DNA from 2 places in the Streptomyces sp. NPDC042002 genome. Region 1 is predicted to be linked to the other one. Evidence: predicted binding sites of a transcription regulator. Region 1 holds the regulator's gene; the other holds the start of a gene.
What was found. The regulator HrcA, encoded in region 1, represses chaperone genes, less so after heat shock. The targets are predictions, from matches to a motif close to TTNGCACTCNGNNNNNCNGAGTGCNAA.

Region 1 (3,406 bases):
CGGGCGTCCGGGCCCGGGTCGAACGCGGCCACGATCGCCGGGAGGTCGTCGACGCCCTCCAGGTACTCCACGACGACGCCCTCGACGCGCAGGTCGTCGCCCCAGACCCGCTCGACCAGTTCGGCGTCGTGGCGGCCCTCGACGTAGATGCGTCCGGCCCGCGCGACCCGGGCGCGGGCGCCGGGCACCGCCACGGAACCGGATGCCGTACGGCTGGGGCGTACGGGCGCCGCGGCCGTCGGGCGCACCAGCGTCACCACCCTGCCCTCCAGGAGGAAACCGCGCGGCTCCAGCGGGAACACCCGGTGCTTGCCGAAGCGGTCCTCCAGGGTCACCGTGCCGGCCTCGCAGCGGATCACCGCGCCGCAGAAGCCGGTGCCGGGCTCCTCGACCACCAGACCGGGGTCCGCGGGGACCTCGGGCACGGGCTTGGGCTTCTTCCACGGCGGGGTCAGGTCCGGAGAGTACTGGCGCATTCGGATGACGATAGGAGAAGCCCGGCGGTGATCACCGCGACACGCCGGAACCTCCCGAGCCGGAACCTCCCGAGCCGGAACCTCCCGCGCCGGAACCCGCCGCGCCGAAACGTTCGGCCAGGGCGTCCCGCTGGGCCCGTACGAACGCGGCGTCCACGACCGCCCCGTGACCGGGCACGTACCGCGCGTTCTCGCCGCCGAGGGCGAGCAGCCGGTCGAGGGCGGCGGGCCAGCGCGACGGCACGGCGTCGGGTCCCGCCTGCGGCTCACCGGACTCCTCGACCAGGTCGCCGCAGAACACCACCGCCGGGTCGCCCGGCACCACGACCACGAGGTCGTGGGCGGTGTGTCCCTCACCCGTCCGCACCAGCCGGACCCCGACGCCACCGTCGAGCTCCAGGTTCCGGGTGTCCCGGACGAGCTCCCGGGGACGTACGAGGATGTCGGCCGCCTCCTCCGCCGCCCGCGGGCCGAGACCGTTGCGCACCGCGTCCGCGCACAGCTCCCCGCGACCGTTCTCGTACACCTCGGCCGAGCCGTCCGCGGCCAGGATCTGCGCGCCCGCGAACGCCGCGGCGCCGAATACATGGTCGAAATGCGGGTGGGTGAGCGCGAGATGGGTCACACGGTGCTTGGCCAGAGCCTGCGCCTCCCGGCGCAACCGCGCGCCCTCCGCGAGGCTCGATCCCGCGTCGATCATCAGCGCCGCGCCCTCGCCGACGACGAGCCCGACCGTGCAGTCCCAGCCGGGAAGCCGCCGCCGCCCGACCCGGGGCGCCACCCTTTCCCACCCCAGCTCTTCCCAAGTCAGCCTCATGCGGCGACGCTAACGGTGACCGGGTGCCGTGCACGGCATCGCAGGCCCGCCCTTGCCGGGGTCGTGCCTCACCGCCGTACACTGGGCCGGGGAACGCTGGCACTCCCGTGCGCCGAGTGCCAGACGAAAGCCACGAAGGCCACGAAGACCACCGAGTCGACTTCTGGAGGTGTGCGCGATGCTCAGTGAACGCAGGCTCGAGGTGCTCCGCGCCATCGTCCAGGACTATGTGGGCACCGAGGAACCGGTCGGTTCCAAGGCGCTCACCGAGCGGCACCGGCTGGGCGTCTCACCGGCGACCGTCCGCAACGACATGGCCGCCCTGGAGGACGAGGGCTACATCGCCCAGCCGCACACCAGCGCCGGCCGCATCCCCACGGACAAGGGATACCGGCTCTTCGTCGACAAGCTCGCCGGCGTCAAGCCGATGACCGCGCCCGAGCGGCGCGCCATCCAGAACTTCCTGGGCGGAGCCGTCGACCTCGACGACGTCGTCGGGCGGACCGTGCGGCTGCTCGCGCAGCTCACCCGGCAGGTCGCCGTCGTGCAGTACCCCTCGCTGACCCGCTCGACCGTGCGCCATGTGGAGCTGCTGTCACTCGCCCCCGCGCGGGTGATGCTCGTGCTGATCACGGACACCGGCCGGGTCGAACAGCGCATGATCAACTGTCCGGTTCCGTTCGGCGAGACCTCGCTGGCGGATCTGCGGGCCCGGCTCAACAGCCGGGTCGCGGGACGCCCCTTCGCGGACGTCCCGCAGCTCGTCCAGGACCTCCCGGACGCCTTCGAGGCGGAGGACCGGGGTACGGTCTCGACGGTGCTCTCCACACTGCTGGAGACACTCGTCGAGGAGACCGAGGAGCGGCTGATGATCGGCGGTACCGCCAATCTCACGCGATTCGGACATGACTTCCCTCTCACCATCCGGCCGGTGCTCGAAGCGCTGGAGGAGCAGGTCGTGCTCCTCAAGTTGCTTGGAGAGGCCGGGGATTCGAGCATGACCGTGCGAATCGGGCACGAGAACGCGTATGAGGGACTCAACTCCACGTCCGTGGTCTCGGTCGGCTACGGTTCGGGCGGCGAGGCAGTAGCCAAACTCGGCGTGGTCGGCCCGACCCGCATGGATTACCCGGGAACGATGGGAGCGGTACGAGCGGTGGCACGGTACGTCGGACAGATCCTGGCGGAGTCATAAGTGGCCACGGACTACTACGCCGTACTCGGCGTGCGCCGCGACGCGTCCCAGGACGAGATCAAGAAGGCGTTCCGGAGGCTCGCTCGCGAGCTTCACCCGGACGTCAATCCCGATCCGAAGACGCAGGAGCGGTTCAAGGAGATCAACGCCGCGTACGAGGTGTTGTCGGACCCGCAGAAGAAGCAGGTCTACGACCTCGGTGGCGACCCGCTGTCCCAGCAGGGCGGCGGCGCGGCCGGCGGCTTCGGCGCGGGCGGCTTCGGTAACTTCTCCGACATCATGGACGCCTTCTTCGGCACGGCGTCGCAGCGTGGACCGCGCTCGCGCACCCGCCGCGGCCAGGACGCCATGATCCGGTTGGAGATCGAGCTCGACGAGGCGGCCTTCGGCACCACGAAGGACATCCAGGTCGACACGGCCGTCGTCTGCGCCACCTGCAACGGTGAGGGCGCGGCGCCCGGGACCTCCGCGCAGACCTGTGACATGTGCCGCGGTCGCGGCGAGGTGTCCCAGGTGACGCGGTCGTTCCTCGGCCAGGTCATGACCTCACGGCCGTGTCCGCAGTGCCAGGGCTTCGGCACCGTGGTCCCGACCCCGTGCCACGAGTGCGCGGGCGACGGCCGGGTCCGGTCCCGTCGCACCCTCACGGTCAAGATCCCGGCCGGTGTGGACAACGGCACACGGATCCAGCTCGCGGGCGAGGGCGAGGTCGGCCCCGGCGGCGGCCCCGCCGGCGACCTGTACGTCGAGATCCACGAGCTGCCGCACTCGACGTTCCAGCGTCGCGGCGACGACCTGCACTGCACGGTCACCCTCCCGATGACGGCGGCGTCCCTCGGCACCAAGGTGCCGCTGGAGACGCTCGACGGCATGGAGGAGGTCGACATCCGTCCGGGCACGCAGTCCGGCCAGTCGATC
Region 2 (3,406 bases), on a different contig from region 1:
TGGTCGAGCTTGAGGCCGACCTCCTCGGCGATGACCTGACCACCGGTGAGGGTGGCGATGTCGCCGAGCATGGCCTTGCGGCGGTCACCGAAGCCGGGAGCCTTCACGGCGACGGCGTTGAACGTGCCGCGGATCTTGTTCACGACCAGGGTCGACAGGGCCTCGCCCTCGACGTCCTCGGCGATGATCAGAAGCGGCTTCGACGCGTTCGACTGGATGACCTTCTCCAGCAGCGGCAGCAGGTCCTGGATGGAGCTGATCTTGCCCTGGTGGATGAGGATGTACGGGTCGTCGAGGACGGCCTCCATACGCTCCTGGTCGGACACCATGTACGGGGACAGGTAGCCCTTGTCGAAGGCCATGCCCTCGGTGAAGTCCAGCTCCAGACCGAAGGTGTTGGACTCCTCGACGGTGATGACACCGTCCTTGCCGACCTTGTCCATCGCCTCGGCGATGAGCTCGCCGACCTGGCTGTCCTGCGCGGAGAGCCCGGCCACGGCGGCGATGTCGGACTTGTCGTCGATCGGGCGGGCCGTCGCGAGGAGCTCCTCGGACACGGCCTTGACCGCGGCGTCGATGCCCTTCTTCAGGAGGGCGGGCGACGCGCCGGCGGCGACGTTGCGCAGGCCCTCGCGGACGAGCGCCTGGGCGAGCACGGTGGCGGTGGTCGTACCGTCACCCGCGATGTCGTTGGTCTTGGTCGCCACCTCCTTCACCAGCTGCGCGCCGAGGTTCTCGAACGGGTCGTCGAGCTCGACCTCGCGGGCGATGGTCACACCGTCGTTGGTGATGGTGGGGGCGCCGAACTTCTTGTCGATGACGACGTTGCGGCCCTTGGGGCCGATCGTCACCTTCACCGTGTCGGCAAGCTTGTTGACGCCGCGCTCGAGGGCGCGACGGGCGTCCTCGTCGAACTTCAGGATCTTCGCCATGGGAGCGGTTCAGCCCTCTCGGAAAACTTGGGAGAAACGAACGGCGCCCCCAGCGCCCGGTTCATCAGAGGTAGCGGGGGCCAGGGGCGCAGTTCACTGCAATGCTTGGTGCGGGGTTGTCCGGGGAATGACCCCGAACGCCCTTACCGGGTGAATTACTTCTCGATGATCGCGAGCACGTCGCGGGCCGAGAGGACGAGGTACTCCTCGCCGTTGTACTTCACCTCGGTGCCGCCGTACTTGCTGTAGAGCACGACGTCGCCGACGGTGACGTCGAGCGGAAGACGGTTACCGTCCTCGAAGCGCCCCGGACCCACGGCAAGGACGACGCCCTCCTGGGGCTTCTCCTTGGCGGTGTCCGGGATGACCAGGCCAGAGGCCGTGGTCTGCTCGGCGTCGAGCGGCTGGACCACAATGCGGTCCTCGAGCGGCTTGATGGCAACCTTGGAGCTGGTGGTCGTCACGATCCGACCTCCCCCTTCGGAGATCTCACGGGGTTAACTGTCTGAGGTGGCGACCAGGTGGATCCGTCGTCGCGGGTGCCGGATCTGCCTGTCGCTATTGGCACTCTCCAGGGGGGAGTGCCAGACCTGAGACTATGACTGCGATTAGCACTCGGTCAAGCGGAGTGCCAAAGGCGTCGGCGTGGCGCGCCCCGAACGGCGTGGTCCGGCACCGTTCGGCGGCCTCGGAACAGTGCCGGACCCCGCCGAACGGCGGCCCCCTGGAGACAGTTGTCCCGCCGGCTAGAGGTAGTTCTCCAGCCGCGCCGGAGTGAAGCCCTCCCGCTGGATCCGGCGGAGCAGCCGGAGCGTGGCGCCCGTGAGATCGGGTTCGCCGAAGTCGGCGAGGATGTCGCCCGGCCGGAACCGGTGCGCGTCGGCCGCCCGGCCGAGGACGATCGCGGCGACCCCGCAGTCGGCGGCGGCGCGCAGGGTGATCTCGTCGTACCGGCCGTACGGGGGCCGCAGCAGCCGGGGCCGGACGCCGAAGCGCCGTCTGAGCTTGTCCTGTTGTCCGCAGATCTCGGCGCGCTGGCCGGCGTAGGGCAGACCGCGCAGGGAGGCGTGGTCGAGGGTGTGGTTCTGGACGCTCGCGCCGACCGCGCGCAGCCGGGCGAAGTGCCCGTACCCCGGCCCGACGACACTGTCCGTGAGGAACATGCTGACCGGCAGCCGCAGTTCGCGGACCATGTCGACGAACCGCGGATCGCGCTCCGCCCCGTCGTCGTACGTCAGGAAGACCACCTTGTCGCGGGTGCGCACACGGTCCACGACGGGCGGAAGTCCCGGACCCGCGGTGCGCGCGGCGGTCCGGGCGGGCACCTTCGGCGCCGGGACGAGCGGGGCGGCCAGACCCCAGCGGCGGTACGCCGACTCCTGCGGGTGCACCCGCTGGGCGGCCTTCTTCCCGAGCCGCTCGATGGGGTCGACGGACTGCGCGCAGCCGCTGAGCAGCACCGCCACGAGCAGCCCGGCGACCGGCACCCGCACCCTCACAGGTAGTCCTCCAGGCGCGCGACCGCGTACCCCTTGGCCGTGACGGTCCTCAGGAAGCGGCGGACCATGTCGGACATGGTGCCGTTCCAGTCCTCGCGGCCCCGGAAGTGGGTGAGGACGATGTCGCCGGGGTGCAGGTCCTGGTCCTCCTCGCGGTACTCCCAGTGGTCGACGAAGACTTCCTCGTCCCAGATGGGCGCGTACTCGATGCCGCAGGACTCGGCGGCGCGCAGGGTGTCCTGGTCGTAGTTGCCGTACGGCGGCCGGAAGACGGTCGGGCGCCTGCCGAACTGCTTCTCCATCACGTCCTGCATGCCGCAGATCTCGTGCTTCTGCCGCTCGTAGGAGAGGGCGGGCAGATAGAGGTGGTGCAGGGTGTGGTTGTCGAGGGTGATGCCACGGTCGCGCATCTTCCGGAAGTACCCGTAGTCGTCCTTGACGAGGTAGTCGGTGAGGAAGGCGGTGTACGGGATCTTCAGGTCGCTCATCATCCGCAGGAACACGGGGTCCTTCTCCTCACCGTCGTCGACGGTGAGGAAGACGACCTTGTCCTTGGTGGGGACGGTCGTGAAGACGGGCGGCAGCCCCAGCTCCTTCTGACCGTCGACCTCGAAACCCTTGCGGGCCCCGATGACCGGCTTCCTGGCGGGCGGCGCCGGGGGCGTCAGCGGCACCTCGGCCAGCCCCCAGCGCTTCGCGACGGCGGCGCGCCGGGCCTCGGCCTGACGGAGCCGGGAGGCGTACCCGGCGAGGGCGCGGGCGGCGGGCGCCCGGAACCCGGCCTGCGGGCCGTGGGCCGGCTTGGCGCCGTCGGCGCCCGGGCCGGAGGCGGAGCCGGTCTCGGCACAGCCGGATACGAGGAGGGCGAGGGCGAGCACGCCGACTCCCCAGCGCGCACCGACTCCGCGGCTCGCACCGGCTCCCCAGCACGCACCGGCCCCGTTTGCGCCGTTTTTATCATTTTGTCGTACGGGT

Region 2: the regulator HrcA is predicted to act here: its motif matches at 1,541-1,567, upstream of groES (co-chaperone GroES).

The regions. Positions count from the first base shown of each region.
Region 1 is NZ_JBVJCT010000015.1:131,530-134,935, reverse strand. Features, by position in the region: gene ACZ6KY_RS22980 (DUF3097 domain-containing protein) at 1-476, opposite strand, end outside; gene ACZ6KY_RS22975 (MBL fold metallo-hydrolase) at 508-1,293, opposite strand; gene hrcA (heat-inducible transcriptional repressor HrcA) at 1,472-2,488, shown strand; gene dnaJ (molecular chaperone DnaJ) at 2,489-3,406, shown strand, end outside.
Region 2 is NZ_JBVJCT010000022.1:71,713-75,118, forward strand. Features, by position in the region: gene groL (chaperonin GroEL) at 1-932, opposite strand, end outside; gene groES (co-chaperone GroES) at 1,088-1,396, opposite strand; gene ACZ6KY_RS27360 (polysaccharide deacetylase family protein) at 1,679-2,431, opposite strand; gene ACZ6KY_RS27365 (polysaccharide deacetylase family protein) at 2,428-3,406, opposite strand, start outside.